Regions from separate parts of the Massilia litorea genome, predicted to be linked through region 3. Evidence: predicted binding sites of a transcription regulator. Region 3 holds the regulator's gene; each other region holds the start of a gene.
The links. The regulator sigma-54, encoded in region 3, starts transcription at its own class of promoters, with help from an activator protein. The targets are predictions, from matches to a motif close to TGGCANGNAANCTGCTTT.
Positions count from the first base shown of each region.

Region 1: a site for sigma-54 is predicted at 4,231-4,248, ahead of LPB04_RS16120 (phenol hydroxylase subunit). Genes of this name have one in related genera too.
Region 2: a site for sigma-54 is predicted at 2,773-2,790, ahead of LPB04_RS16985 (ammonium transporter). Genes of this name have one in related genera too.
Region 4: a site for sigma-54 is predicted at 5,188-5,205, ahead of pepA (flocculation-associated PEP-CTERM protein PepA). Genes of this name have one in related genera too.

Region 1 covers NZ_CP062941.1:3,575,932-3,583,300, forward strand. Annotated here, with positions in the region: gene LPB04_RS16095 (NADH:ubiquinone reductase (Na(+)-transporting) subunit F) at 1-672, opposite strand, end outside; gene LPB04_RS16100 (phenol hydroxylase subunit P4) at 685-1,047, opposite strand; gene LPB04_RS16105 (aromatic/alkene/methane monooxygenase hydroxylase/oxygenase subunit alpha) at 1,068-2,561, opposite strand; gene LPB04_RS16110 (MmoB/DmpM family protein) at 2,653-2,925, opposite strand; gene LPB04_RS16115 (aromatic/alkene monooxygenase hydroxylase subunit beta) at 2,922-3,929, opposite strand; gene LPB04_RS16120 (phenol hydroxylase subunit) at 3,948-4,196, opposite strand; gene LPB04_RS16125 (sigma-54-dependent Fis family transcriptional regulator) at 4,410-6,101, opposite strand; gene LPB04_RS16130 (hypothetical protein) at 6,292-6,606, opposite strand; gene LPB04_RS16135 (Tll0287-like domain-containing protein) at 6,944-7,369, shown strand, end outside.
Region 2 covers NZ_CP062941.1:3,774,566-3,781,934, forward strand. Annotated here, with positions in the region: gene LPB04_RS16980 (tripartite tricarboxylate transporter permease) at 1-1,484, shown strand, start outside; gene LPB04_RS16985 (ammonium transporter) at 1,522-2,724, opposite strand; gene LPB04_RS16990 (creatininase family protein) at 3,115-3,912, shown strand; gene LPB04_RS16995 (YncE family protein) at 3,924-5,186, shown strand; partial or broken gene LPB04_RS24465 (cold shock domain-containing protein) at 5,188-5,325, shown strand; gene LPB04_RS17000 (DUF1294 domain-containing protein) at 5,329-5,766, shown strand; gene LPB04_RS17005 (ferritin-like domain-containing protein) at 5,846-6,646, shown strand; gene LPB04_RS17010 (hypothetical protein) at 6,615-6,896, opposite strand.
Region 3 covers NZ_CP062941.1:798,746-806,114, reverse strand. Annotated here, with positions in the region: gene LPB04_RS03555 (KdsC family phosphatase) at 1-36, shown strand, start outside; gene lptC (LPS export ABC transporter periplasmic protein LptC) at 81-683, shown strand; gene lptA (lipopolysaccharide transport periplasmic protein LptA) at 699-1,289, shown strand; gene lptB (LPS export ABC transporter ATP-binding protein) at 1,289-2,050, shown strand; gene LPB04_RS03535 (RNA polymerase factor sigma-54) at 2,089-3,555, shown strand; gene hpf (ribosome hibernation-promoting factor, HPF/YfiA family) at 3,619-3,975, shown strand; gene LPB04_RS03525 (enoyl-CoA hydratase/isomerase family protein) at 4,089-5,174, shown strand; gene rapZ (RNase adapter RapZ) at 5,334-6,197, opposite strand; gene hprK (HPr(Ser) kinase/phosphatase) at 6,442-7,369, opposite strand, start outside.
Region 4 covers NZ_CP062941.1:361,816-369,184, reverse strand. Annotated here, with positions in the region: gene LPB04_RS01580 (DMT family transporter) at 1-651, shown strand, start outside; gene LPB04_RS01575 (TMEM175 family protein) at 646-1,239, opposite strand; gene LPB04_RS01570 (YoaK family protein) at 1,236-1,916, opposite strand; gene LPB04_RS01565 (amidohydrolase) at 1,919-3,790, opposite strand; gene LPB04_RS01560 (hydrolase) at 3,855-4,547, opposite strand; gene LPB04_RS01555 (XapX domain-containing protein) at 4,577-4,840, opposite strand; gene pepA (flocculation-associated PEP-CTERM protein PepA) at 5,252-6,109, shown strand; gene LPB04_RS01545 (rhomboid family intramembrane serine protease) at 6,199-7,242, opposite strand; gene LPB04_RS01540 (cob(I)yrinic acid a,c-diamide adenosyltransferase) at 7,252-7,369, opposite strand, start outside.

The sequences.
Region 1 (7,369 bases), 2.4 Mb from region 3:
CGGGCTGGACAGCCCCGAGCCGCCGGCGATGAACAGCAGCGGCCGAGGGTCGCTCTTGCGCACGAAGAAGCGGCCCAGCGGTCCCGACAGCATCACCTGCTCGCCGACCTTCAGCCCGTCGTGGACGTAGGACGTGACTTTCCCGCCCGGCACCAGCCGGATGTTCAGCTCGACCTCGCGCGACGATGGCGCGGAAGCGATGGAAAACGCGCGCGGCGCCGCTTCCCCCGCCAGCCACAGGTTCACGTACTGGCCCGGCTGGAAGCGCAGCGCGGCGTCACCGTGCTCGTGCTCGATCTCGAGGAACACGCCCTTGATGGTCGGCGTGAGGGTCTCGATGCGCGCCACGCGGGCCTGGTAGTCCATCAGCGGCAGGCATTGCGCGTCCGGATCGGGATCGATGTCGGCTTCGATGGTGATGTCCGTCTGCACGGTCGCGGTGCAGGCCAGGCATTTGCCCTCGTCGCGCTCGAAGTCCATCAGGGCGAAGGGCGAGGCCTCGCCGTGCTCCAGTTCACCGCCGCTGGCCTGCACCTTGCAGGTGCCGCACAGGCCGTGGCCGCAGGCGTGCGGCAGCCAGATGCCGGCGCGCAGGCAGGCGTCCAGGATGGTCTGGCCTTCGGCCACCTCCACGGTCTGGCCCAGCGGTTCGATCGTCAATTGGTAGCTCATGGTGTCCTCCGTTCAGTTGCCGCTGCCGCCGACGCCGGCCGGTTGCGGGGTTTGCAGGCGCAGCACGGTTTTATGGCCCAGGCCATTGGCCACCAGGCTGGCCTCAGGCTCGGGCACGAAGGGCTGGCCGGCGCGCAGCCAGGTCGCCGTGCTCCAGTCGATGGAAGCGCCTTCGGGATGCGCGGCCAGGAGCGGCGTGAGCACGTCGCTCACCAGGGTCTTGAATGGCATGTCGGGCGGCAGCGGCAGCGTGAAGGGGCTGCAGAACAGCATCCGACGGTCCCAGCCGAAGTACACGAGCTGGTTGCCGTGGAAGTTCTCCACGCGGTCGCGGACTTCGCCGCGGTAGTCTGGTGCTAATGCGATGACTGGCATGATGTCTCCTCGCGTGCCGCTCAGGCGGCTTTAGGGTTGTCGTTGGTCCAGCGCTCCCAGTTGGCGCGGTCGGCCGAGTCGGCGTAGTCGCCGGCGGCCTCGGGTTTCAGGTGGTACCAGTCGAGCACCTCGGGCAGGGTGGGGCCGCCGCAGTTGCCCTGGAAAATCTGATGCACCGGCAGCCACGCCTGTACATACTTTTCCGGTTCGTTCTTGAAGATGTCGCAGCAGCCGTCCGAGCAGAAGTGGTAGTTCTCGCCTTCGTACTTGACCTCGCGGTAGCAAACCTGGGTCGGGTCGCCTGGTTCGCGAAAGGCCATCGGGACCTGGCAGAGCTGGCACAGCATCGGCAGGCCCGGATTGGTCCATCGCTTGCCGGCCTTGTGCTGTTCCTGCCAGTAGCGCAGGTGCGGCAGGTGGTGTTCCTCGAACGTGTCCGGGTACTGCGCCTTCAGCCAATCCAGCTCGTTTTCTTCCGGCACCCAGGTGTGGATGGCGGCGGCATGGTTGAAGTTGTAGAAGATCGACCAGGCGATGTGCGACAGGTGATCCTTTTCCTGCGCGGCCTGTTCGTGGTACTTCGGCATGCGCACGCCGTAGCGGGCCAGGTCGGCGAACAGGGCGCCGCCGTTCTGTTCGAAATACATCTCCCACGCTTCCTTCCAGCTCATCACCTTCTTGGGCAGCATGTAGTCCATCATCATGGCCACCAGCGTGAGCAGGCGGTAGCCGCGCCAGAACCACTTGTCCACCCACTTCTGGATGATCGGCAGGTTGGCCGGATCCTGCTCCAGCATGAACTTCACCACTTCGAGGCCGAGCGTCATGTGGCGCGACTCGTCGGACTGGGCCGAGAAGCCGAAGGTGACGGTGGCCATGTCGCCGTTGAAGGCGGCGCCCGACATGAAGGGCATGAACAGCAGGTTGGTCAGCACGTACTCGAACGAGAACGAGATGGCGGTGATGAATTCGAAGGGTCCCGCCGTCATCGCGTCCTCGAAGTAGGACTTGGGCACGGACAGGTACCACAGGCGGTCGTGCATGTGGGTCCAGTCCTCGAAGCCGTTGAAGAACTTGTTGTACTGGCTGATCGTGTGGACCTGGGTCTGGCAGTGGCGCAGTTCGTCCACGGACTGCATCTGGCAGGCCACGCGGGCGCCGGCGCCGCGCAGGTTGCGGCCGGCCATGGCGAAGCCGCGGTGGGCGGCGTATTCCAGCGGCGAGACGCCGGTCAGGAACAGCTTGAGGGCGTTCACGTAGCGCGCATCCGTCACGTTGAGCTGGCCGTTGTTCTGCTGGAAGGCGTCGATGATGGCGTACAGCTTGCGCTCCTTCTCCGACTGGAACTTCCAGTACGCGTCCATCGTCATGCGGAAGGGGTCTTCCCAGCCGTCCCAGTTGTGGATCACGATGCCTTCGAATTTATCTTGAGGGAAGACGGCGTCCATCGATTGGTAGGTCGTGTCCCAGCCCAGGTCGCGGGTGAGCAGGGCGTATTTTTCCTTGATCGACATCTTCGCCGAAGTGGCCTGGGCCTTGGCCTGGCCAGCCTGGCCCTGTTCCTGCGTGCTTGCGGTATTCATGTTTGTCTCCTTGTCGTTGTATTCAGCGCCAGGCCAGCACGAGCTGGTCTTCGGTTTCGTCGATGTTGCCGGCCAACGAGATCAGGCCGAGCTGCAGCTCCTGCATGTCCCAGTTGCGGCCGATCAGGTCCTCGATGGTGGCGCGGTTGATCTCGAGGCGGCCCGGTGCATCGATCTTCACCATCGCGGGAAAGCGGTGCACGGTCGCGTGCGGGTTGTCGGTCTCGATGGCCTCGATTACGGCACGCGTGTCCTCGTTGGTCTGCAGCGCGATGAAGACGAGTTGATCGCTCACGATGCGGCTCCTTCACGGGACAGGCCGAGGCCGGACAGGCGTTTTTCCAGCGGCGCCGCCACGGCCGCAAGGACGTCGCCGCCATCGGGGCCGAACAGGCGCTGCGCGACCTGGGCCAGTGCCGGTTCGAAGCGGTCGAGCCATGCGAAGGCGAAGCGCGAGATGGTGGCGGCGTTGGCAGGGCTTTCCTGGACGGCGGCTTTGACGACCGCATCGACCCAGCGTGCGGTCTCGGCATGCCAGACGCGCATGAAGTCTGTGGCGAGCGCGCAGGCGGGACCGTGCTCGAGGGCCAGCTGCGCGTCCAGCTTCTGGTAGAACAGCGGGTAGACGAGGCCGTCCAGCACCAGGTTCTGCGCGACGAACAGTTCGAACCAGTCCTGGCACACCATCAGGTCTTCCACGGCATGGCGTACGGGTTGCCATGCCGCGTCCTGCAGCCAGGCGTCCCTGGCTGCCGCGACCGCCGGCTTGCCGCCGATGAGCAGTCCGATGCGGGTGAGGTACTGGGCCAGCGCCAGGCGGTCCATGGTGTGGAACATGGTCGCCTCCGTAATGGCGGAACCGTAGCCGTAAGCGGTGACGTAGGCGTTGTTCATGTTGGCGGCCCACTCGGTATGGCGCAGCACGACCAGGGTCGTGGCCAGCAGTTCCTTCGTCGGCTCGGGCAAGGCGGCCAGCAGTGCGCGCTGTTCGAGGAATTCGAGGTTCTTTTCCATCGACTCCTGCTGGCGCGCCCGGGTGTTCACCCAGGTGCCGTAGTAGAACTGGCGCGGGTCCTTCAACGCATACCAGTCGGCCATGACGACGGCTGTGCGGCGCTTGTCGTACAGCTCGTATTCCGGCTGCCACAGCGGGCGGTAGTGGAAGTTGGCCTCGGGCTGCAGGTCGTACATCGCTTCCTGGTAGCGGGTGGCCGGCTTGTCCGCGCCGAGGCGGCGCGCGATGTTGGCGAAGGTCTGGCGGACAGGCTTGACGCTGTCGGTCCGTATGTCGATTTGCATGCTGGTCTCCTGGTTGTTTTAGTCGTGGGGGCAGGCGCCGGGCACGCTCTCGTGCCAATGGCGCCGTTCGTGTTCGAGCTGGGTGGCGGGAAGGTCCGGCAGCACCAGAGCACACTGCCGCCGGCGGAAGGCCTCGTACTGGGCCGGCCGCATCGTCAGCTCGACGCAAAGGTCGGGGTCGCCGATCGAGAATTCGAACTGGACCCAGTCGGCATCGCGCGACGTGACGCGCACGAAGCGGCTGGGCATGTCGGGTAACGGATTCATGTCTCCTCCTGTTTTCTATGGCTGCACAAGAGCTATAGCAACTGGTGTGCCAGGAGGCCAAGTGATTGAATTTAAAGGAAAGACATGTCCGCGCCGGAGCGGCGCGGCAGGTGGGGTTCACGATTTGATGAAGCGCCGCGGGCGGGATTCAGCAAATGCGCAGGCGGGGAGGGAGGGAGGCGCGCCGCGGCGGCGGCACCGGGCGCGGGGACGCTACTTGGGCAGTTTCAGCTTGTCCAGCCGGTAGGCGAGCTGAGGACGCGTGATGCCGAGCAGGCGGGCGGCCTGGGTGACGTTGCCTGCGGCCCTGGCCATGGCCGTGTGGATCAGGCGCGCTTCGAACTGGTCCAGCTTGAACTCGTTATTCAGCAGTTGTTCGCACAGCGTGTCCGGGCTGGACGGGGCGCCCGGCGCGGGCGGCGTATGCAGGTGGCCGGACGGGGCGATGGCCTTCATGCCGCCGGCTTCGGCGAGGGTCGGAAACAGCGTATGGACGTCGATCATCTGGTTGCTGTCGGTGAGGATGACGCCGCGCTCCATCATGTTCTCCAGCTCGCGGATGTTGCCCGGCCATGCATAGTGCATCAGCGCCTGCAGGGCCTTGTCCGATACGCCCAGGATGCGCTTGCCGTACACGGCGTTGTACTTTCCGACGAAGTGTTCCGTCAGCAGGGGGATATCGTCGGTGCGCTCGCGCAGGGGCGGGATGTGGACGGGATAGACGTTCAGGCGGTAGTACAGGTCCATCCTGAACTTGCCGTTGGCCACCGCCTGCTGCAGGTCCTCGTTGGTAGCGGCGACGATGCGCACGTCGATTTTCTGGCTGTGCGTGCCGCCCACGCGTTCCAGTTCTCCTTCCTGCAGCACGCGCAGCAGCGAGGCCTGGGCGCGCGCCGACAGTTCGACGACTTCGTCGAGGAAGATGGTGCCACGGTTGGCGCGCTCGAACTTGCCGGGCCGGCTGACGGTGGCGCCCGTGTACGCCCCTTTCTCCACGCCGAACAGCTCCGCTTCGATCAGGTCCGGCGGAATGCTGGCGCAGTTGACCGCGACAAAGGGCTGCTCCGCGCGCGGCGAACCCGCGTGCAGGGCGCGCGCGAACACTTCCTTGCCCACGCCGGTTTCGCCCAGCAGCAGCACATTGGCCTTGCTTGCCGCCGCGCGCCGGATCAGCTGGCTCGCTTCGCGGAAGGCGCGCGAGCGCCCCACGGAATTGGCCGGGGTGTCCTGCTCGCTGGCCCGCACGGCTTCCCGCAGTTCGCTCAGCTGGCTTTGCAGGGCGAACAGTTCTTCGGCCATCGAATCGCGCATCAGCAGCCGCTGCGTTTCGGCGTGGTCTTCCCATTCCTCGGCCGGTTTTCCCACGATTTCGCAATGCGTGCTGCCACAGCCGGCGCAGGCCACCTCTTTGTAGATGATGGAGCGCCCCATGAAATAGGTGGTATAGCCGCTGGCGTAGCCAAGCTGGCTCCAGCACACCGGCTCCTTGCTGGTGTCGTGGTGCTGGAGGTAGACCTGCGCCTCGAACGAATTGCGCCACTCGAAGCGCCCGAAATAGCTCCCCTTGGCGAGGTCGAACTCCAGCTCCAGCGGCGTCACGTGCACGAGGCCGCGTATGCTGTGCAGTTGCGGCCCCACCATGAAGGCTTGTTCGACCGGCAGGTCCGGCCGCAGTTTGCGGGCCAGTTCCGCATCGCGCAATCCGGTCTGGTAGCCGTAGCGCATCAGCAGGGCGCGCGCGCGCTGCATGCCCATGGTCTCTACCAGCTCGTCGCGCAGCGCGCCCCAAACGCCCGCATGGTTGAGCATCACGCGCTGCTCGGACAGCCAGATGGTGCCCTGGTCTGGATCGAAACGTATCTGCGCGAGCAGGTCCTCATTGGAAGGTAACTGCGGGTTTCCCACTACTGCGCCTCCAGCGTGTTCATCGATGTTATCGGCGCATAGTGCCACAGATGCCCAGCCTCGTCAGCGATGTTCCGGAATCCGGACGTCACGATTTCATGAGGCCGGTTCACCGAATGATGAAGTGCCATGCCGGCAGCCTGCGCTACCACTTGGTGCGTGACGGCGCCGCGCTGCAGCGCGATGCCGCTCAGTAAGCGAAGGTCCCGGCCTGGGTGCAATCAAGATAGGCCATGCGCGTGCGCAACGACCAGATTTCATTGGCAATATTATGCAATGCCAGCGTTTTGTCGTGGACACGTTGACGCACGGCTGCAGGGGCCGACGGAATAATGTCGGTCAGGTCCGGCGCAGCGTCGGCGACTTTCACGAAGAGGGCGCTCCGGGCAGCGATGTCCGAAGAGAGCTGCGTGCAGGCGGCGTCGCCATTGTTTGCGGCCTGGGCTGCGGAGCCGGCACCGGTGCAGAGGGCGAAGCAGATAAGTGCGATCGATTTCTTCATCATCAGTTCTTTAATTTTAGAGTGGAGAAGCCCGCCAGCGAACTCGCGGGCTGAGTCTATTTCCTGGAGGAGAATAGGGCAGACTGATCAATTATTGTGCAGCGCACCATCGGACGCCAATTCTTTATGGTGATGTGGGATATTTCCCTAAGGCATAGGAGATGGCCTGATCCCCGACGGCGAACGACAGTGCCGGTGACAGGGACATTGACTCGCATGATGCGTTAGCGCCACGGGACTAGCTGCATCTGATGCCCAAACAATAATATTTGCTAGCATGGCAATAGCTGAATGTTATGATTCGCACATCTTCTATCGCCGATCTCCGTGAAGGCAGGCCATGCACCTCCTACTGAAAGTCAATCTTTCCCTGGCTGCGGTGTTTTGTGCCGGCTTGACGGTAACCGGCCTGATCAGCAAAAACGTATTGCAAGAAAACGCGAAGCGTGAAGTGATGAGCCACGCCAGCCTGATGATGGAAGCGGCATTGGCGGCGCGCAGCTACACCAGTGCGGAGATCAAGCCCCTCCTGGAAGCGCGGCTCCACAAGGAATTCCTGCCCCAGACGGTGCCCTCGTATGCCGCGACGCAGAGTTTCTCCAGGATGCAGGCGGCATTCAAGGAGTACAGCTACAAGGAGGCGACGCTGAACCCGACCAATCCGCGCGACCGCGTGGTGGAGTGGGAGGCCGACGTCGTGCGTAACCTGCGCGATCATCCCGACCTGAAGGAAGTGGTGGGCGAGCGCGCGACGCCGACCGGTCAA
Region 2 (7,369 bases), 2.2 Mb from region 3:
GCGGGCTGATGATCGTCGGCATCCTGCTCGGGATCGTGGTCGGGGTGCTGCCCGGGCTCGGCGGCCCGAACGGCGTGGCGATCCTGCTGCCGCTGACGTTTACGATGAACCCGACTTCGGCGATCATCCTGCTGTCCTGCATTTACTGGGGCGCGCTGTTCGGCGGCGCCATCACCTCGATCCTGTTCAATATTCCGGGCGAGGCATGGTCGGTGGCCACCACCTTCGACGGTTATCCGCTGGCCCAGCAGGGCAGGGCGGGCGAAGCGCTGACCAGCGCCTTTACCGGCTCCTTCATCGGGGCGCTCGTCGGCGTGCTGATGATCACCTTCCTGGCGCCGCTGGTGGCGAAATTCGCGCTGCGCTTCGGGCCGCCCGAATTCTTCGCGGTGTATTTCCTCACCTTCGCCAGCTTCATCGGCATGGGCAAGGAATCGAAGGCGAAGATCGTGATCGCCATGTGCATCGGCTTCGTGCTGGCGGCCGTCGGCCTCGATACCATCTCCGGCCAGTTGCGCATGACCTTCGGCGCCCCGCAGCTGCTGCGCGGCTTCGACTTCCTGGTGGCGGTGATCGGCCTGTTCGGCATCAGCGAAATCCTGATCACGATCGAGGAAGGCCTGGCCTTCCGCGGCAAGAACGGCAAGATCGACCTGAAGGTGGTGTTCAAGACCTGGGCCACGATGCCGCGCCACTTCGCCACCCTGCTGCGCTCGTCGGCGATCGGCTGCTGGATGGGCATCACGCCGGGCGGCGCCACGGCGGCCTCGTTCATGGGCTATGGCGTGGCCAAGAAATTTGCCCGCGACCAGGACAGCTTCGGCAAGGGCAATATCGCCGGCGTGCTCGCCCCGGAAACGGCGGCGCATGCGGCCGGCACCAGCGCCTTGCTGCCGATGCTGGCGCTGGGCATCCCGGGCTCGGCCACCGCCGCGGTGCTGCTGGGCGGCCTGATGATCTGGGGTCTGCAGCCGGGTCCGCTGCTCTTCGTCGAGCAGAAGGATTTTGTCTGGGGACTGATTGCCAGCATGTATCTCGGCAACCTGTCGGGCCTGATCATCGTGCTGGCGACGGTGCCGCTGTTCGCCGCGATCCTGCGCATTCCGTTCTCGATCATCGCCCCGGCGATCCTCGTGGTGTGCGCGATCGGCGCCTTCACGGTGCACAACGCCCAGTTCGACATCTGGCTGATGCTGGCCTTCGGCATCGTCGGCTACGTGTTCAAGAAACTCGACTACCCGCTGGCGCCGCTGGTGCTGGCCCTGGTGCTGGGCGACCGCGCCGAGGACGCGTTCCGCCAGAGCATGCTGGCCTCGCGCGGAGGGTTGGGGATTTTCTGGAGCAACGGGCTGGTCGGCACCATCATGACCCTCGCCGTGGCCGGGCTCGGCTGGTCGTTGCTGGGTTCGCTGCGCGAGCGTTTCTTTCCGCGCGCCGCAGTGACTGAATCGGCCGGTGGCGGGGCAACCCAGCCGCAAGGCTGACCTTGTGGGGTGGGCGGAGCCCGCCCTACATTCCCTTTTACCAGCTCGTCTCGCGCTCGGCCGTCGCGCTGATCTTGTGGATCGACAGGTCGGCGCCGTTGTACTCCTCTTCCGGATCGAGGCGGATGCCGACGGTCTTCTTCAGCAGCCCGTAAATGATCCAGCCGGACGCGGACGCGATTCCGATGCCCAGCAGCGTGCCGAGCAGCTGCGCGAAAAAGGACACGCCGCCGAGGCCGCCGAACGCGTGCTGGCCGAAGATGCCGGCCGCAATGCCGCCCCAGGCGCCGCACAGGCCGTGCAAGGGCCACACGCCCAGCACGTCGTCGATCTTCCACTTGTTCTGCGTGAGCGTGAACATCCAGACAAAGACGCCCCCGGCGATGGCGCCCGTCACCAGCGCGCCCAGCGGATGCATCAGGTCCGAGCCGGCACAGATGGCGACCAGGCCGGCCAGCGGTCCGTTGTAGGCGAAGCCCGGGTCGTTCTTGCCGGCCAGGACGCCGGCCAGGGTGCCGCCCACCATCGCCATCAGCGAATTGAGCGCCACCAGGCCGTTGATCTTGTCCAGCGTCTGCGCGCTCATCACGTTAAAGCCGAACCAGCCCACCGCCAGCACCCAGGCGCCGAGTGCCAGGAAGGGAATGCTCGACGGCGGGTGGGAAGAAATCGCGCCGTTTTTCGAATAACGGCCGCGACGCGCGCCGAGCAGGATCACCGCCGGCAGCGCCACCCAGCCGCCGACCGCATGCACGACCACGGAACCGGCGAAATCGTGGAACTCCGCGCCCAGCGCTCCCTTCAGCCAGGCCTGGATGCCGTAGTTATGGTTCCACACGATGCCTTCGAAGAAGGGATAGACGAAGCCGACCAGCAGGGCCGTGGCGACGAGCTGCGGGTGGAAACGGGCGCGCTCGGCGATTCCGCCGGAAATGATGGCCGGGATGGCCGCCGCGAAGGTCAGCAGGAAGAAGAACTTCACGAGCTCGAAGCCGTTGCGCTGGCTGAGCGAGGCGGCGTCCGAAAAGAAGTCGACGCCGTAGGCGATGGTGTAGCCGATGAAGAAATAGGCAATCGTCGAGACCGCAAAATCGACCAGGATCTTGACCAGCGCATTGACCTGGTTTTTCTTGCGCACCGTGCCAAGCTCGAGGAATGCGAAGCCGGCGTGCATGGCCAGGATCAGGATTGCGCCGAGGAGAACGAACAGGGTGTCGGCGCCGTGTTTGAGTGCATCCATCCGAAAAACTTTCTAAAAAAGTGCATGGTTGAGACGTAAGCGTGTTTCTAAGCAAGTTCCGGGCCGCCTGCCGCACCATGCCAAGTCCTTGATTTGACAAGCGAGCCGGCCTGGATTGAACATCATGCACTGGAATCGTGCATTGGCCGCACCATATTGGACAGAAGGCTGCACCAGTTGTCGCACCAATAATGAGCGTACTGCGGCTTTGCAACAGAGACGGGCAAAACACCTTTAACATCGGTTTTGCATGGGCCGCTTGCTCTACAATGTTGAAGTAATGACGCGCGGCAAGCGTCCGCTCACGCAGTCAATCGCCCTGGAAAACGGAACACGATGCTTCATCCGCAAAAAAGTCGGCAGCGCAAGGTATGTGTGGTGGCCAGCCTCATGCTGGCGCTGGCCGCGCCCACGCTCGCGGCCGCATCGGGACCTGCCAGCGTCTATATCGAAGACCTGACTTCGCCCGAGCTGCGCGACCGCATCGCGGCCGGTGCCACCACGGTGCTGGTGCCGATCGGCGGCACCGAACAAAGCGGTCCGCATATCGCCCTCGGCAAGCACAATGTGCGCGCCCGCGTGCTGGCGGGCCGCATCGCCCAGGGCCTCGGCAATACGCTGGTGGCGCCGACGATTGCCTACGTGCCCGAGGGTGCGATCACGCCGCCGGCCGGGCACATGCGCTTTGCCGGCACGATCTCGATACCTGACGCTGCCTTCGAGTCGGTGCTGGAAGCGACGGCGCGCAGCTTCTGCCAGCATGGGGTGCGCGACGTATTCTTCCTCGGCGACCACGGCGGCTACCAGAAAAACGAAGAAAAGGCCGCGGCACGCGTCAACCGCGCGCCATCTTGCCGCGTTCACGCCTTGCTCGACTATTACCGGGCAACGCAGAGCAGTTATGTGGCCGAGCTGAAGCGGCGCGGCCATGGCGATGCCGAAATCGGCATGCACGCAGGGCTGGCCGATACGGCCCTGTCGCTGGCAATCGATCCGGCGCTGGTACGCCAGGACGCGCTGGCGGCCGGCGCAAAGGCAGGCAAGGCGGGCGGCGTCGACGGCGATCCGCGCCGGGCGACGGCCGAACTGGGCCGGCTCGGCGTCGACCGCATCGTGTCCGCTTCGGTCGCCGCCATCCGCGCCAGTCTGCAAGAACACCCAATCCAGAACCCATCCAGGCAACCGTAAAGAACTCCATCGTGCCATCGAAAAAAGTAGTCGTCGCCGCCGTCCTTGCCGCCGCCATCGCCGCCGGCGCCTTCAGTGTCCTCCGTGTGCGGGACGTCGCGCCTCCCGTCGCCGCTGTCAAAAAAACGCCCGTCGTCACGGAGGCGGGCATGCCGCCGGTCGTCGATTCGCTCAACCTGTACAGCGAAATCGGCTCGACCCACCTGAGCGCAGCGGTCAGCAAGGACCTCGAGCGCGTCTACGTGCCGAACCTGCGCTCGAACGATGTCAGCGTGATCGATCCGGCAACGATGAAGGTGGTCGACCGCTTCAAGGTCGGCATCAGTCCCCAGCACGTGATCCCGTCCTGGGACCTGCGCACGCTATGGGTAGCGAATAACGCCGAGCGCAAGAACACCGGCAGCCTGACGCCGATCGACCCCGCCACCGGCAAGCCGGGCCCCGAGGTGGAGGTCGACGACCCCTACAACATGTACTTCACGCCCGACGGCAAGTCGGCCATCGTGGTCGCCGAGGCGCGCCGCCGGCTCGACTTCCGCAACCCGCACACGATGGCGATGCAGTACGCGATCGACGTGCCCCAGTGCGGCGGCATCAACCACGCTGAATTCTCGATCGACGGCCGCTACGCCATGTTCACCTGCGAATTCGACGGCTCGGTCGCCAAGATCGACCTCCCCAACCGCAAGGTGCTGGGCTACCTGAAGCTCAGCATGCCGGCCACGCGCGTGCGCGAAGGCTTCGATCCGCGCAACCCGGGCGCCAGCGAGATCTGCACGAGCAAGAAGGGCATGCCGCAGGACGTGCGCATCTCGCCCGACGGCAAGCGCTTCTATATCGCCGACATGATGGCCGACGGCGTCCACATCGTCGACGGCGCGAGCTTCACCAAGGTCGGCTTCATCCCGTCCGGTCCCGGCACCCACGGCCTGTATCCCAGCCGCGACGGCAAATTCCTCTACATCACCAACCGCGGCACCCACCGCATCCACGGCAAGCGCAAGGGCCCGGGCAGCGTCGACGTGCTGGAGTTCGCAAGCGAAAAGATCGTGGCCCACTGGGCGATTCCGAACGGCGGCAGTCCCGACATGGGGAACGTCAGCGCCGACGGCAAATGGCTGTGGCTAGCCGGACGCTTCGACGACGTCGTCTACCGCATGGACACCGCCAACGGCGACGTGCGCCAGGTAAAAGTCGGCGGCGAGCCGCACGGGCTGACGGTGTGGCCGCAGCCGGGGCGGTATTCGCTGGGGCATACAGGGAACTTGCGCTAGCGTGCGGTACCAGGGAAAAATCACTTCCTGGAAGGATGAGCAGGGCTTCGGGTTCATTACTCCGAACGGCGGAGGGCCGGCGGTTTTCGTCCACATCAAATCGTTCTCCGATCGCAGTCGCCGTCCGGCAGCCGACAACGTAGTGACCTATGAGCTGAGCGCAAACGACAAAGGGCAGCCGCGGGCCGAGAACGTCGCTTTCGTGCGGCTTGGTGCGCGGCGTCAGGCGAATGCCCGCACGGGAGGCATTTCGCTGGTCATTGCAAGCTGTTTCCTCCTGCTCCTGGCCGTTGCCGCGTTGGCGGGGAAAGTGCCGGCTTTCCTGTTTGGCCTGTATATCTGCTTGAGTGTGATGACGTTCATCGCTTATGCAGTCGACAAATCCGCCGCGCAGAACAATCGGTGGCGCACCCCGGAAAGTACGCTGCATATGCTCTCCCTGGCCGGGGGATGGCCGGGCGCCCTCGTGGCGCAGCAACTGCTCCGGCATAAGTCGAAGAAAGCATCCTTCCGCATGGCGTTCTGGCTGACTGTCCTTGTCAATTGCGGCGCACTCGGCTGGTTCCTGTCTTCAGCCTGAGGCTGATCTGGCAATATCCGACGCGGGCTATCGGCCGCCGGGCTGATACACTGCCGCCTTTATCCGCACGAGAACGACCATGCCACACGTCCCGGAATTGCGGGCTGGCGCGCTGCGCTGCCTGCTCGAGACCGATCCGCTCATCAAGACCCGCGAAGTGGCGGCACTGGCCCAGGCGTTTGCCGCCGGTGCCATCGCGCTCGACAGCGGCACCGCGCTGCAAGCGGATGGGGCGATTCCCGGCCGTCCCGCGCGCCCCGAACTGGTATCGCCGCGCCTGGTCGGCCGGCGCTCGATGACGAGCGTCGAGGGCCGCGCCATGCTCGCCCACGCGCTGGCCCATATCGAATTCAACGCCGTCAACCTGGCGCTCGACGCCCTGTGGCGCTTCCCCGGCATGCCGGACGCCTATTACGCCGACTGGCTGCAGGTTTCGAAGGAGGAGGCCTACCACTTCACGCTGCTGTCCGACCATTTGAAGACGCTGGGTTATGCCTACGGCGACTTCCCCGGTCACGACAGTCTGTGGGAGATGGTCGACAAGACGAAAGGGGACGTGCTCGCGCGCATGGCGCTGGTGCCGCGCACGCTGGAGGCGCGCGGCCTGGACGCGATTCCGCCGCTGCGCGCGAAACTGGCCCAGGCCGGGGACATGGCGGCGGCGAGGATCCTCGACATCATCCTGCGCGACGAGGTCGGCCACGTGGAAATCGGCAACCGCTGGTACGGCTTCCTGTGCGCGGCGCGCGGGCTTCCGCTGCGCGCCACCTACGACGATCTGGTCGTGCGCTACAAGGCCCCGGTGCTGAAGGGGCCATTCAACCTGGAGGCGCGGCGGCGCGCCGGCTTTACCGAAGAGGAGCTTGCGCGCTTTGCGTGAGGCGGCGCTCGGCCGCCCACTCGCTCGTCCAGTAGACCAGCGCGGCTGCGGGGAAGGCGAGGCCGGTCAGTAGCGCGGCCTGCCAGCCGTGGCGGGCATACACCCACGCGCCCAGCGCGGAACCGACCGCGCCGCCGGCGAAGAACAGGGCGAAGAAGATGCCGTTCAGGCGGCTGCGCACTTCGGCGCCGAGCGCGAAGATGGCGCGCTGGCTCAGCAGTATGCCTTCTTTCGCCTTATTGAGGATCATCCGCCGACGTGATTAGACCTGTCCTGCAAGTACACCGTGCTGTCTAAGCCACTCGTAGAGAGCTTCAAGAGGATCTTGCTTTTGTGCGCGGTCTCACTTGCTGCATAGGCCAATTACTTCAGGTCTTCGAGGCAGAATTGCATTTACAAATTAAGCATCCAATTGAGCTTGATGCGTTCGTCGGCAGTTAGGAAATTAATACATCAGTAATCGCGGACTGGCCTATGGATGCCAGCATGCGATCGCGAATAGCGTATATTAGCCTTCGACGCCGACTGTCCTTTCGTGAAACAATCAAGTACTATTTGAACTACCTGTGCGCTGATTAGTTCAGTCATACGTCTTTGATTGTTGAGCTGTCTAGTATCCAACGTGAATAGACTACTCCTGCACGTACTCGGCACGTCTGGTCCACGCTTAAACCCTTTGAACAGCATCTTATTGCCATGCAACGTCATCAGCGTCACGTCGAG
Region 3 (7,369 bases):
ACGTACGAGCAGGCGCTCTCGCCCTATTTCGCATGAGTTCAAATGAATTCGACTAAGCGCTTAACCGCATGGCAACCTACGTGAACAAACGGACCGCGCACCGCTGGCGCCTGCTGGCCTTGATGCTGACGGCGGTCTTCTTCGCCTTCGGCAGCTTCTGGCTGCTGCAGGCGGTCCAGACCGACGATGCGACGGGCGTCGGCAACGGCCTGAACGAACCCGACTACATCGTCGAGAATTTCAGCTTCGTGCGCATGACCGAACACGGCGCGCCGCGCTACGTGGTGTCGGGCGCGCGCCTGGCCCACCATCCGGACAACGACGTTTCGGAAGTGACCAGGCCGGTCGTCGAGAGCATGGCGCCGGGCCGCCCGCGCATGACCATGCACGCCGACCGCGGCCAGGTCTACCACGGCGAAGACCGCGTCGAGTTGATGGGCAACGTCGACGTCAACCGCCCGGCCACGCCGAAGAGCGCGGCCCTGCGCGCGAAAACCGAGGCCCTGACCGTGCTGGCCGACGACGAGATCGTCAAGACCGATCGTCCGGTCCAGATGACGCTCGGCGCCGCCTCGGCCAACGGCGTCGGCATGGTGGCCGAGAACCCGACGCAGAAGCTGCACCTCGGCGGCCGCGGCCAGATCGTCTATCCGCCGCGTACGAGCCCCGCACCCAACCAATAACAGGAACGAGCCCTAATGAAAAACATCTTCGCCGCCGCCTTCCTTTCGCTGCTGTCGCTGACGGCAGCCCACGCCGAGCGCGCGGACTCGCTCAAGCAGGCCGTCATCAACTTCGATTCGCTCGACGTCGACGAAGTCACGCAGACGCGCATCCTGACGGGGAATGTGGTCCTCACGCGCGGCACCCTGATCCTGAAGTCGGACCGCGCGCTGCTCAAGGAAACCCCGGAAGGCTACATGAACGTCACGCTTACTTCGAACCCGGGGCGCGTGGCGACCTTCCGCCAGAAGCGCGACGGCGGCCCGGACCTGTGGGTCGAAGGCCAGGCCGAGCGCATCGAATACGACGAGCGGGTGGAACTCGTGAAACTGTTCTCGAAGGCGATCGTGAAGGAACTCGAGAACGGGCGCCTGACGAACGAACTCGATGGCGCCTACATCTCCTACGACAACCGCAAGGAAGTGGCCACCGTGCGCAACGACGCCAGCGGCGAGACCAAGTCCGGCGGCGGCCGCGGGACCCTGATCATCGCGCCGCGCCGCACTGCGCCCGCCGCGGCTCCAGCGGCGGCTCCGGCAGCGCCGGCAGCACCAGGAAAGAAATAATGAAAGATGCACGCGACAACCGCAGCACCCTGGTGGTGCGCGGACTGCAAAAAAGCTATGGCAAGCGCCTGGTCGTGCGCGACGTCTCGCTGGAAGTCGGCTGCGGCGAAGTCGTCGGCCTGCTCGGCCCCAACGGCGCCGGCAAGACCACCTCGTTCTACATGATCGTCGGCCTGGTGCCGTCGGACGCCGGCACCATCGAGATCAATGGCGCCAACATTTCGAGCCTGCCGATCCACCGGCGCGCGGTGATGGGCCTGTCGTACCTGCCGCAGGAAGCCTCGGTGTTTCGCAAGCTGACGGTGGAAGACAATATCCGCGCCGTGCTCGAACTGCAGCGCGACGACAACGGCAAGGCGCTGACGAAGGATGCCATCAATACGCGCCTCGACTCGCTGCTGGCCGAACTGCAGATCGAGAAGCTGCGCGAGAACCCGGCCCTGTCGCTGTCGGGCGGCGAGCGGCGCCGCGTCGAGATCGCGCGCGCGCTGGCGACCAATCCGCGCTTCGTGCTGCTCGACGAGCCGTTCGCCGGCGTCGACCCGATCGCCGTGATCGAGATCCAGCGCATCGTGCGCTTCCTGAAGGAGCGCGGCATCGGCGTCCTGATCACCGACCACAATGTGCGCGAGACGCTCGGCATCTGCGACCGCGCCTACATCATCAACCAGGGCGCGGTGCTGGCGTCGGGACGTCCCGACGACATCATCGCCGACGAGTCGGTACGACGCGTCTACCTGGGCGAACACTTCCGCATGTAGCAAGGCTGTAGCAACAACACGGGACACCGAGCGGCACCATGAAACAATCCCTGCAACTCCGGACTTCGCAGCACCTGGCGCTCACGCCGCAGCTTCAGCAGTCGATCCGCCTGCTGCAGCTCTCCACCCTTGAACTACATCAGGAGATCGAGCAGATCCTGTCCGATAACCCGCTGCTCGAACGGCTCGACGACCCGCTCGACCACTCGGTGCGCCTGCTGGCCGACGGCGCGATCAACAGCGCGCCGGCGCAAGCCGAGGCGCCGGCGCCGAACAACGAGGAGGGCGCCCCTGCGCCCGAGGCGGCCGAGGGCGGCGAAGGCGGCGAGGTCGAACGCGGCGAGTCCGAGGGCGACTGGGGAGAGGGTTCGCGCGCATCGAGCGGCGACGGCGACGACGACGGCCGCCCGCAGCTCGGCGCGGTCGGCGTGACCCTGCGCGAGCATCTGTGCGAGCAGATTCGCGTGACGGGCGTCACGGCGCGCGACCGCGCGCTGGCCGAACTCGTGATCGACGCGATCGACGACAACGGCTACCTGGAGGAGCAGCTCGACGAGATCCATGCGCGCTTGCCGGAGGAGCTCGAGGTCGAGATGGACGAACTGCGCTGCGCGCTGGCGCTGGTGCAAAGCCTGGACCCGGTCGGCGTCGGCGCGCGCAGCGCATCCGAATGCCTGGCGCTGCAGATCCGCGCGATGCCGGGCGTGCCGCTGGTGACGCGGCGCATGGCCCTGAAAATCGTCGAGGGGTATCTGAGCTGGTTCGCGCAGCGCGAATTCACGAAACTGAAAAAAGCGCTCGACTGCGACGACGAGGACCTGCGTGAAGCGCAGGCCGTGATCCGCCAGTGCAATCCGCATCCCGGCGCCGCCTTCGCGTCGAGCGTCTCGGATTACGTCGTACCGGACGTTATTGTCCGCAAGTCGAAGGGCGGCTGGAGCGTCTCGCTGAACAACGAAGTGATGCCGCGCCTGCGTGTGAACAACGTCTATGCGAATTTGCTCAAGCAGGGCAAAGGCGAAGGCCAGATGAGCGCGCAGCTGCAGGAAGCGAAGTGGCTCATTAAAAATATGCGCCAGCGTTTCGACACGATCCTGCGTGTTTCGCAGGCAATTGTGGAGCGCCAGAAGAACTTTTTCAGCCATGGCGCGGTTGCCATGCGTCCCCTTGTGCTTCGCGAGATAGCTGATACACTAGGACTACACGAGAGCACAATTTCTCGCGTGACAACTCAAAAATTCATGCTGACCCCGCACGGCATGTTTGAGCTGAAGTATTTCTTCGGAAGCCATGTCGCCACCGAAGCGGGGGGCGAAGCATCGTCTACGGCGATACGGGCGCTCATTGCGCAACTGACAGGAGCAGAAGACCCAAAGAACCCATTATCCGACAGCAAGATCGCGGAAATGCTCGGTGAACAAGGGATGGTCATTGCGCGCCGCACGGTTGCAAAATACCGCGAGGCACTCAAGATTCCTCCCGTCAGTCTCCGCAAATCCTTGTAACAGCGGCCCCCATGCGCACTCCCTGCGCGGCGCGGCGGCCGCTACATTTTCAAAGGAGTGTGTATGAATCTCACCATCAGTGGCCACCACCTCGACGTCACCCCCGCCATCCGTGAATACGTACAGAACAAGCTCGAACGCATCACCCGCCATTTCGATCAAGTGATCGATTCCCACGTCATCCTCGCGATCGACAACCTCACCGAAAAAGACAAACGACAGAAGGCCGAGATCAACCTGCGCGTCTCCGGCAAGACCGTACACGTGGAAAGTGTGGCGCAAGACCTGTATGCGGCGATCGATCTCCTGATGGACAGGCTCGATCGCCAGGTGATGAAATACAAGACGATGTTGAAGGACCATAGTCGTGAGGCGCTCAAGCGCCTGCCTGAAGGCGGAGAGGCTGCTGCTGCGATCTGATCGCGCATCGAGCACCGTCTGAACGAGGGCGCCGGAAGGCGCCCTTTTCATTTTGTGCGGTGGACGGCAGTGTCTTGGGTAAAATGCTTGTCTTTTCCATCAACGAATTCGCCATGACCGACCATGTCCTGACCCGCGTTGCCAACGGCACCGGCATCATCACGCTCGACCGTCCCAAGGCCCTGAACTCCCTCTCGCTGGCGATGGTGCGGCGTCTGACCGACATCCTGCTGGCCTGGCGCGACGACGCGTCGGTGTGCGCGGTCGTCCTCACCAGCAGCAGCGAAAAAGCCCTGTGCGCGGGCGGCGATATCCGCTTCTTCCACGAAGCCGGCCACGCGACCCCCACCGGCGGCAGCGCCCTGCTCGAAGATTTCTTCACCGAGGAATACGCGCTGAACCATCTGATCCACTTCTATCCGAAACCGTATGTATCGATCATGGACGGCGTGGTGATGGGCGGCGGCATGGGTATCGCCCAGGGCGGTCCTGAAACTGGCCTGCGCATCGTGACCGAGCGCACGAAGATGGCGATGCCGGAAGTGAACATCGGCCTGTTCCCGGACGTCGGCGGCAGCCATTTCCTGTCGCACGCACCGGGCCAGCTGGGCAACTACCTGGGCCTGACCGGACTGACGATCGGCGCTGCCGACGCGCTGTACGTTGGCCTGGCCGACGTCTTCGTGCCGGGCGCGCAGTTGGGCGAACTGAACGCGCTGATCGAATCGACGCCGGGCGCTCAGCTGGCTGACGCGATCCGTCGCTTCGCCGCGCGCTTCGCTGTGGACGCGGGTCAGAGCGTGCTGGAGACGCAGCGCGCCGCGATCGACGCGCACTTCGGCGCCAGTTCGGTGGCCGCCATCATGGCCTCGCTGGAAAAGGACGAGAATCCGTTCCTGCAAAAGGCCCTGGCCGCGATGCGCCAGCGTTCGCCGCTGATGATGTGCGTGACCTGGGAGATGCTGCAGCGTGGGGCCGCGCTCGATGTCGCCGACTGCCTGCGCATGGAACGCTCGCTGGTGCGCCGCAATTTTGAACACGGGGAAGTGCTGGAAGGCGTGCGCGCGCTGGTGATCGACAAGGACAATGCGCCTGCCTGGAATCCGCCAACGCTCGACGCGGTGACTCCGGAAATGGTGGAGCGGTTCTTCGAACCTGTCTGGCCGGATCACGCACACCCGCTGCGGCATTTAAGCTGATAACTGTCGCGTAACGCAGGGTGGGCTCCCCGAGCCCACGCGGCGATACGTGGCAGCGAGATCATCCGGCACGAAATCGGAGCCCGCGCGTATCACCGCGTGGGGTCGTTGAGGCCAATGGCCTCAACGACGGTTTCACTAGAGCCCACCCTACGGGAGCTACGACTGCTCGCGATGCCTCAGCACCACGCGCTCGCTCTCGTTGAAATAGGCCGCCAACCGCTCCGCCATGTACACCGAGCGGTGCTGCCCGCCGGTACAGCCGACGGCCACCGTCAGGTAGCTGCGGTTGTCCGTCTTGAACGAAGGCAGCCACTTTTCCACGAACTTGCAGATATCGTGCAGCATCTCGGTGGCGCTCGGCTGGGCCTCGAGGAAGGCGATCACGGGGGCGTCCTTGCCGGTCAGCGGGCGCAGCGCCAGGTCGTAATACGGGTTCGGGATGGCGCGCACGTCGAACACGAAGTCGGCGTCCAGCGGGACGCCGACCTTGAAGGCGAAGGACTCGAAGAACAGGGTCAGCGGTGCGTGCTGGACTTCGGCCAGTTCCTTGATCCAGCCGCGCAGTTTATTCGCCGATGCCTCGGAGGTATCGATCACGTGACCGAGCTGCTCGATCGCGCCGAGGCGTTCACGCTCCTCGGCGATGCATTCGATCAGCGTGCGGCGCGAGGCCGGGTTTTCGCCCGGGCGCAGCGTGTGCGACAGCGGATGGCTGCGCCGCGTTTCGGAGAAGCGTGCCACCAGCGAATGGGTGCTCGAGGTCAGGAACAGCACCTTGACCTGGTGGCCTTCTTCTTTCAGCCGCGCCACCGTCAGCGGCAATTCGGTCAGCGATTCCGAGCTGCGGGCATCGACCGCGACGGCGAGCTTGCCCGTGCCTTCGCTCGACACGGCTTTCACCAGCTGCGGCAGCAAGGCCGGCGGCAGGTTGTCGACGCAGTAGTAACCCGCGTCTTCCAGAACATTCAGGGCAACCGATTTGCCCGATCCGGAGATACCGGTGATGAGAACGATGTGCATGGCGCGATGATACCGCAACCGTAGCAACTTTGTCCCCGATCGTCCCGATTTTGACCGGTTGAAAGCGCTTACCTTCCGATCGTGAACGTTAGCAGCGAATGCACGGGGGTTGTGACGCTTTTGCGCAGAGCGAGCGCTCTAATCTCCGCTCATCGCTTGACGTTGGTGGAGCAGGGGTTTCGCGGGACATGTCCCGCGCCTGCGGAACGGTCTGCCCTTGCAAGGGCAGACTCCTTGGCAACACTCAATCTCCGCTCATCGCTTGACGTTGCCGCTCCATGAACTCCTGCAGCGTATCGATCCCGCGCAATTGCAGGATCGTATTGCGCACCGCGGCCTCGAGCAGCACCGCGATGTTGCGGCCGGCTGCCACCGGAATGACGACCTTGCGGATCGGCAGTCCCAGCACTTCTTCGGTCGGGAAATGGAAGGGCAGGCGCTCGACTTCCTCGTCGAGCACGCCGCGTTTTACCAGGTGCACGATCAGTTTCAGGCGCATCTTGCGGCGCACTGCGGTCTCGCCGAAGATCGCCTTGATGTCGAGCAGGCCGAGGCCGCGCACCTCCAGCAGGTTCTGCAGCAGGGGCGGGCAGCGGCCTTCGATCATGTTCGGGGCGATGCGCGAGAATTCGACGGCATCGTCGGCGACCAGACCGTGCGAGCGCGAGATCAGCTCGAGACCGAGCTCGCTTTTGCCGAGGCCGGAATCGCCCGTGATCAGCACGCCGACGCCGAGCACGTCCATGAAGACGCCGTGCATGATCACGCGCTGGGCCAGCTTTTTCGACAGGTATACGCGCAGGAAGTCGATCACCTGGGCCGCCGGCAGCGGGGTCGAAAACAGCGGAATGTTCTGCTCGTCGCAGATGGCGAGGATGTCGGGCGGGGTTTCCAGGCCTTGCGCGATGATCAGCGCCGGCGGGCCGCCGCCGATGAGTTCGCCGATCACGTGGCTGCGCGAACTCGATTTCAGGCGGTGGTAGTAATTCAGTTCCTGGTGTCCGAAGACCTGGATGCGGCCCGGGTGGATCAGGTTCAGGTGGCCGACCTGGTCGGCGGCCGAGGCGACGTCGCCCGAGATCAGCCGCTCGCCCCCCGGAAAGCCGGCGAACCAGCCCAGTTGCAGGCTGTCGCGGTTGTCGTCGTACAGCCGTTGGATGGTGAGCGGAGTC
Region 4 (7,369 bases), 440 kb from region 3:
TTCCTCAACATCTTTGCCTGGATGGGATTCGCGACGCTGTCCATCCGCTGGCTCACTGCAGGGCAGGGCGCGCTGCTGGTCTATACGATGCCGGTCTGGGCGACCTTGCTGGCCTGGCCGGTGCTTGGCAAGAGGCCGGCTGCCGCGAGCCTGGCCGGGCTGGTGCTCTGCCTGTCGGGGATTGCCTTGCTGTTCGCAGGCGCGGAGAGCGGCATCCGGTCGGATCAGCATCCTGGCGTGCTGTTCGCGCTGGGCGCGGCCTTGCTGTTTGCATTGGGGACCATCGTCCTCAAGCCGCTTCCGATTGCGCCGCTGGCCGCGGTCGCATGGCAGCTTGCACTGGGCTGCCTGCCCATGGTCCTGTTCGGCCTGCTGGTCGAGCATCCGGATCCGCATGCGCTGAGCGGCAAGGGATTGGCGGTCATGGTGTACATGACGCTGGTGCCGATGGGCCTGTGCTACGTCACCTGGTTCGCGGCCCTGCGCCGTCTGCCGCCCGCCCTGGCCTCCATTGCCACCCTGTTGACCCCGGTGGTCGGCGTGCTGGCGGCCGCCTTCAGCCTTGGCGAAGCGCTCGGCACGAAAGAGTTCGTGGCGATGACCCTGACGTTCGCCGGGGTCGCCCTGGCGCTGCGGCCGTCCAGGTCATAGCCTTGCCGCTTCCTCCTCGACCACCTTCTGCTCGATCCGGCGATCCGGTATCAGCCACATCACCGCCACGCCGACATACACCAGGAAGCCCAGCCAGGCCGCGAACCAGGCCAGCGCGATGCCGAGCAGGTAGAGCACGATCGAGATCTTGCCTTTGCGGTCGCTGCCGATGGCTTCTGCCAGGGTCGTATTCTTGCCGTGGTGAGCGAGCAGGCGGCCGATCAGGATCGAATACGCCACCGCACACATGAACAGCACGAAGCCATAGGCGACGATCGGCCCGGTCTCGAAATGGTTTTCTCCCATCCAGCCGGTGACGAAGGGGATCAGCGACAGCCAGAACAGCAGGTGCAGGTTGGCCCACAACACGCCACCGTTCACTTCCTTCACCGCGTGCATCAGGTGATGGTGGTTGTTCCAGTAGATGCCGACGTAAATGAAGCTGAGCACATAGCTCATGAAGACGGGCCACAGCGGCAGCAGGGCACTGAAGTCCGGGTGGTGCGGGACTTTGAGTTCCAGCACCATGATCGTGATGATGATAGCGATCACGCCGTCGCTGAAGGCCTCCAGGCGGTTCTTGTTCATTTTTCCTCCGGTTCGTTCAACGACAAGTGCCAGCACAGGATCGCCACCGGCACCCCGAGTGCGACGAAGCCGAACGCGCGAAAGGCGAAGGCCGCCGCCGCGCAGCCCAGGGCAAAGGCGAGCACCGGCCAGAAGAACTTGGCGCAGCGCGCCCTGGTTGCCGCGTCGGCCGCGCCCCGCAGGCGGTCGACGGTGTCGATTACGAGCTGGGTGACGTTCCCGGTCATCATCGAGGTCGGGGCCAGATTGGTCAGCAGCAGTTTGCTGGCCGCGCTGTGCGCGCCCATCGCGGCCGCGCCCAACAGGCCGGCGGCGAAGGCCAGCGGCGCGACCTTGCGGCCAACCGGCTCGGCCAGCATGCCGCATACCATGAAGCCGACCAGCAGCACCAGCTGCAGCAGGTAGACCGGTTTGACGGCGGAGGTGCCGCGCCGCTCGCAGCCGGCCACCAGCAGCCGGGCAACCGCCACGCCGATAATAAAGGCGGGGAAGGCGAGCAGTTTCAGCAGCGAGGGCGTCTGCGCCGGATCGGCCAGGGCCGCCGCGATCAGGACGAAGTTGCCGGTGACGTGGGCGGTAAACAGGCCGAACAGGGCGATGAAGCCGAGGGTGTCGACATAGCCCGCCAGGAAGCCCATGCCGACGCCTTGCAACCGTTGGAATTGTGCGCTCTTCATGATCAGAACGCGAAGCAGCTGCAGCCGAAGGCACCCCAGAAGCCGCCGAAGTCCGACACGGGAACGGTCGACTTGCGGGCCCGGTCGTGGCGATGGGCGTGGACGCCGCAAGGGCCGCTGCACTGGTGGGGCAGGGCGGCTTGCGCTTGCGGGGCTGCCTTGCGCCAGTGTCCCGGCACCGATCGCGCCGGCGACCACTCCGGCAGCACCGGAATCGGCGGCGGCCCCAGGCTTGTGAACTCGGCGGCGCCGTACACCACATTCCCGCCCACCACCGTCAGCACCGATTCGATCGATTTGATGGTCTCGTCGTCCACCGTGAAAAAGTCCTGCGACAGTACGGCGAGATCGGCCAGCATGCCTTCCTGGATCCTGCCCTTGCGGCCCTGCTCGTTCGAGAACCAGGCGCTGCCCGAGGTCCACAGTTCAAGGGCGACGCTGCGGTCGAGCAGGCCCTTGTCTCCGTACAGCGGCAGGCCGCCCACGGTGCGCCCGGATACCAGCCAGTACAGCGCGGTCCAGGGGTTGTAGCTGGCCACGCGGGTGGCGTCGGTGCCGGCGCCCACCGGCACGCCGCTCGCCAGCATCTGCCTGACCGGCGGCGTCGCACTCGCGGCCTGCCTGCCGTAGCGGTCGACGAAATACTCGCCCTGGAAGGCCATGCGGTGCTGGATGGCGATGCCGCCGCCGAGCGCCTTGACGCGTTCGATATTGCGCTCGCTGATGGTCTCGCAGTGATCGAACATCCAGTGCAGGCCATTGAAGGGGATCTCGCGATTCACCTTCTCGAAGACGTCGAGCATGCGCGTGATCGATTCGTCGTAGGTCGCATGCAGGCGGAACGGCCAGCGGTTCTCGACCAGGTGGCGCACCACTTTTTCCAGTTCGTCTTCCATGCCGGCCGCCAGTTCCGGACGCGGTTCGAGAAAATCCTCGAAGTCGGCGGCCGAGAACACCAGCATCTCGCCGGCGCCATTGTGGCGGTAGTAATCGCTGCCTTCGCCCGGTTTCACCATGCCGGTCCAGCGCTGGAAGTCTTCCAGTTCCCGTCCCTTGTTCTGGGTGAAGAGGTTGTAGGCGACGCGGATGGTCAGCTGTTTATTCCGGTCGAGTTCTTCGATGACGGCGTAATCGTCCGGGTAGTTCTGGAAGCCGCCGCCGGCGTCGATCGCGCTCGTCAGGCCGAGGCGGTTCAGTTCGCGCATGAACTGGCGGGTGGAATTCACCTGCAGGTCGATGGGCAGGGTCGGGCCCTTGGCCAGGGTCGCATACAGGATCATTGCGTTCGGACGCGCGATCAGCATGCCGGTCGGGTTCCCCAGGGCGTCGCGCTGGATCTCGCCGCCCGGCGGGTTCGGCGTGTCTTTCGTATAGCCGACGGCGCGCAGGGCGGCGCGGTTGAGCAGGGCGCGGTCGTACAGGTGCAGGATGAAGACAGGGGTATCGGGCGCGGCGGCGTTGATTTCCTCGAGCGTCGGCATGCGGCGTTCGGCGAACTGGAATTCGCTCCAGCCGCCCACCACGCGCACCCATTGCGGATGCGGGGTGCGCTCGGCCTGCTCCTTCAGCATGCGCAGCGCGTCGCCAAGGGAGGGTACGCCTTCCCAGCGCAGTTCCAGGTTGTAGTTCAGTCCACCGCGGATCAGGTGAATGTGCGAGTCGTTCAGGCCGGGAATCGCGGTGCGCCCGTTCAGGTCGATGACCTGGCTGCCCGATTCGCGGTAGCGCATCACGTGTTCGATGTCGCCGACGGCGAGGAAGCGGCCGTCCTGCATCGCCACGGCGCTCGCCTGCGGCCGCGCACGGTCGAGGGTGGCGAAGTTGCCGTTGATGAGGATGAGGGGCGCTGCGGCCTGGGTGGACTGTGCGTTCATGGTTCTGCTCCGTGGATGGTGGACCCGGTCCGCGGCGGCGGACCGGGTGAGTGGGTGGCGCGCTTCAGCGGACCGGCGCGGGGACGGGCGCCAGCACTGCGTTATTTCCCTGGTTGCGGGCGGCAGCCTTGTGCACCATCGTGTAAGCATAGTCGACACCCATGCCGTAGGCGCCCGAGTGCTCGGTGACGATCTTCATCACGGCATCGTAGGTGTCGCGGTTCTTCCAGTCGCGCTGCCACTCGAGCAGCACCTGCTGCCAGGTCACCGGGACCACGCCGGCCTGCACCATGCGCTGCATTGCGAAATCGTGGGCGTCCTTCGAGGTGCCGCCCGATGCGTCGGCCACCATGTAGATCTCGTACTCGCCCTCCAGCATGGCCGACAGGGCAAAGGTGGTGTTGCACACTTCGGTCCAGAGGCCGGCCACGATGATCTTCTTGCGGCCGTTTGCCGCCAGCGCGTCCCGTACTTTCTGGTCGTCCCAGGAATTCATCGAGGTGCGCTCGAGGATCGGGTGGTCCGGGAACACGTCCAGGATTTCCGGATAGGTGCGGCCCGAAAACGAGTCGCTCTCCACCGTGGTGATCACGGTCGGGATACCGAAAGCCCTGGCCGCCTTGGCCAGGCCGACCACGTTGTTTTTCAGGGTCTGGCGGTCGATCGATTGCACACCGAAGGCCATCTGCGGCTGGTGGTCGATGATGATCAGTTGCGAGTTGTGTGGGGTCAGGACTTCGAGTTTCGGGTTGTTCATGCTGTGCTCCTTGTCGTCATCAGTGCAGGTTAGCCGTGGCGGGAATCGCCGGCGGCTTCTTTTTTGGCATCGTGCTGGATGCCGGTGATCTTCGGCTTGCATTCGCTGGCGAACCAGGCTTTCGTGAGCGGTGCGCCGTCGATCACGCGTTTGGCCACCGGCACGATCTGCTCGCCGACCAGCATGCCCAGCAAACCGATCAGGGCGATGGCCGGCGGCGCCGGCGAACGCACGTTGATCAGGCCGTAGAGCAGGCCGGCCAGGATGCCGGCCCCCAGGGAAATCAAATACATCGTTCGTTCCTCCTTCTACCGTGGGCGACCGGCCGGCATCGCTGTTGAGATCATCGAATGCTTCGAAGCTTCAGGACAGCGTTCGCCTCCTGGCTCTCGTCGTGTTTCGATGCGATGAATGCATTATGCGGAACGAAAGCGGGGCTGAAAAACGGAATATTTGCGGACATACAATCGAAATTTTCGAATGTCGCTGTGGCGGGCTGAAAACGGTACAGGCAGGAGGCGTATTGCTGCCTGAAGGAATGAAAAATTTCGCGCGAGAAGCGTCGGTTTTCTTTACATTTTTCTTATTGATGAGTTAACAAAAAAACGTAAGTCATTGATCTGTAAGGTCGTCAATACGCTGGCACGGCTGATGCTAGTACTGAAGTGCTGTCTGCCTATCAACCACCGATGAGGATGACGATCATGAAATTTCTGAAGAAACTGGCTTGTGCTACCGCTGTTGCAATGACCATGGCTGGGGGCGCCAACGCCGCCACCGTCCTGAACGACTGGGTATTCAATCCGACCGGCGGCGGCTTCGCCAGCGGGCAGACCATCAACGAATACCTGGACGTGAACGGCAATGCCTTCATCCAGATCAACCCGTCCGGTGGCTCCAGCTTCTCGTTCTCCGAGCATGGGGTGTTCAATATCGTCCAGGCCGACAGTAACAACCAGCTGTTCCCAGTGAACTACCCAGGTGGCAACATCAGCGCAACCTTCCAGGCGACCGGCACCGGTAGCTTCGGTGGCGCCTTCACCTTCAGCGGCGGCACCATCCGCATCTACCAGAACACCACCAACCAGTACGGCACGACGGCCGGGATCTACGGCGCCGACCAGGGCAACCTGATCGCCGAGTTCAGCGTGATGGCGGGCGGCGGCGGCCTGGTCGATGCCAGCGGTTCGCCGACCAATAACGGCCAGGTGACCGTGCTTGCACGGGCCGAGGCCGGTGCGCTGGATGCGGGCTACTTCTTCCGTGAAAACGGCCAGGACCTGTCGACCGAGTCGATCATGGCCTTCGCCTTCACCAACGCGAACACGATTGCCAATCCGACTTCCACGCTGGTCAACGAAGTGGCTTGCCAGTACTCGGGCTTCACGGGTGCGGGCTGCAACGGTACGGCTTACGCGAATTCGCCTGGCCAGTACTTCTTCATTGGCGGAAACGGTCAACTCAAGCTGGCGGAAGTGCCGGAGCCAGGTTCGCTGGCCCTGTTCGGCATCGCCATGCTGGGTGCCGGATTCGCCACCCGCAAGCGCGCCAGCAAGGTGTAATCGGGTGATGTCGGTTTTGTCGTAATGAAAAAAGAGCGGGCTTGCCTGCTCTTTTTTTTCGCTCTTATTGGTTGGCAAAGCCGCCCCGTTCAGGCCCGCTGCTGCTCCGGCAAATGAATCGAGCGTGCCAGCAAATGTCCCGCCAGCCAGCCGCCGACCAGGCCGCCGATGTGCGCCGCGTTATCGGTATGCGGATACACGAAGCCCATCCATAAACTGAACAGTAAAAACGGTACCAGCGACGAACGCAGTTCGGACACGACGGTCGGTGGCACGCCGCTGTTCGGACGGCCGAGGAAGGCGAGCAGGCCGCCGATGACGCCAAAGATCGCGCCCGAGGCGCCGACGCTGTTCACGTGCGGATTCCACAGCACGCTGGCCAGGCTGCCCGACACGCCGGCCAGGAAATACAGGGCCACGAAACGGGGGCTGCCGAAGATCCGTTCGGTGAGCCTGCCGACCTGCCACAGCGCCAGCATGTTGAAGCCCAGGTGCCAGATACTCCCGTGCAGGAACATCGAGCTGACCAGGCGCCACCATTGGCCGCCGCGCGTCAGGCGTCCGACGTTCGAGCCCCATTCCACCAGCTGCTGGGCGTGCAGGATGGCCGAGACGGTCGGGTTCAGCGCGAACAGCTGGCGCAGTGGTCCCTCGAGCGCCGCCTGGTATTTCTGGCGCGCCAGCCACATCAATGCGAAAATGCCGATGTTCGCCGCGAGCAGGCCCCAGATCACGGGCGTCGACGGGCTCCAGTAGTCGATGCGGTCGTGGAAGACCTCGTTTTCCTCGTGCTCCTGCACGAATTGCTCGGTCTGGCGCGTGGGGAGCAGGGCGACGATGCGCGCGGCCGTCTCGCGGTCCGCGACACTGAAGCCGATCGTCCTGTCGCCCTTCACGCCGAGCTCGTCGAACCGGACGTCCTGGCCGCTGGCCCAGGCGTTGACGATGTCGACGCGGCGCAGGCGATGCTCCTCGCGCTTCGGCATGCGGAACGAGCGCTGGCTGGTTCCGCGGATGATCAGGAAATCGTCCTGCACCTCGAGCGTTCCCTTGCCGCGCAGGCGGAAGGGGTTGGTCGGCCATTTGGACCCGGCCGTGTAGAAACGGACGTCGAACAGCGTACTACCCGTCATCGTCACCCTTCAGCCGCGCCGGCGCTCGTGGTTCCAGAGCACATCGCTGCCGCCTGCAAAACGGTTCAGCACGCGCGCCAGCACGAACATCAGGTCCGACAGGCGGTTCACGTACTGGCGCGGCTGC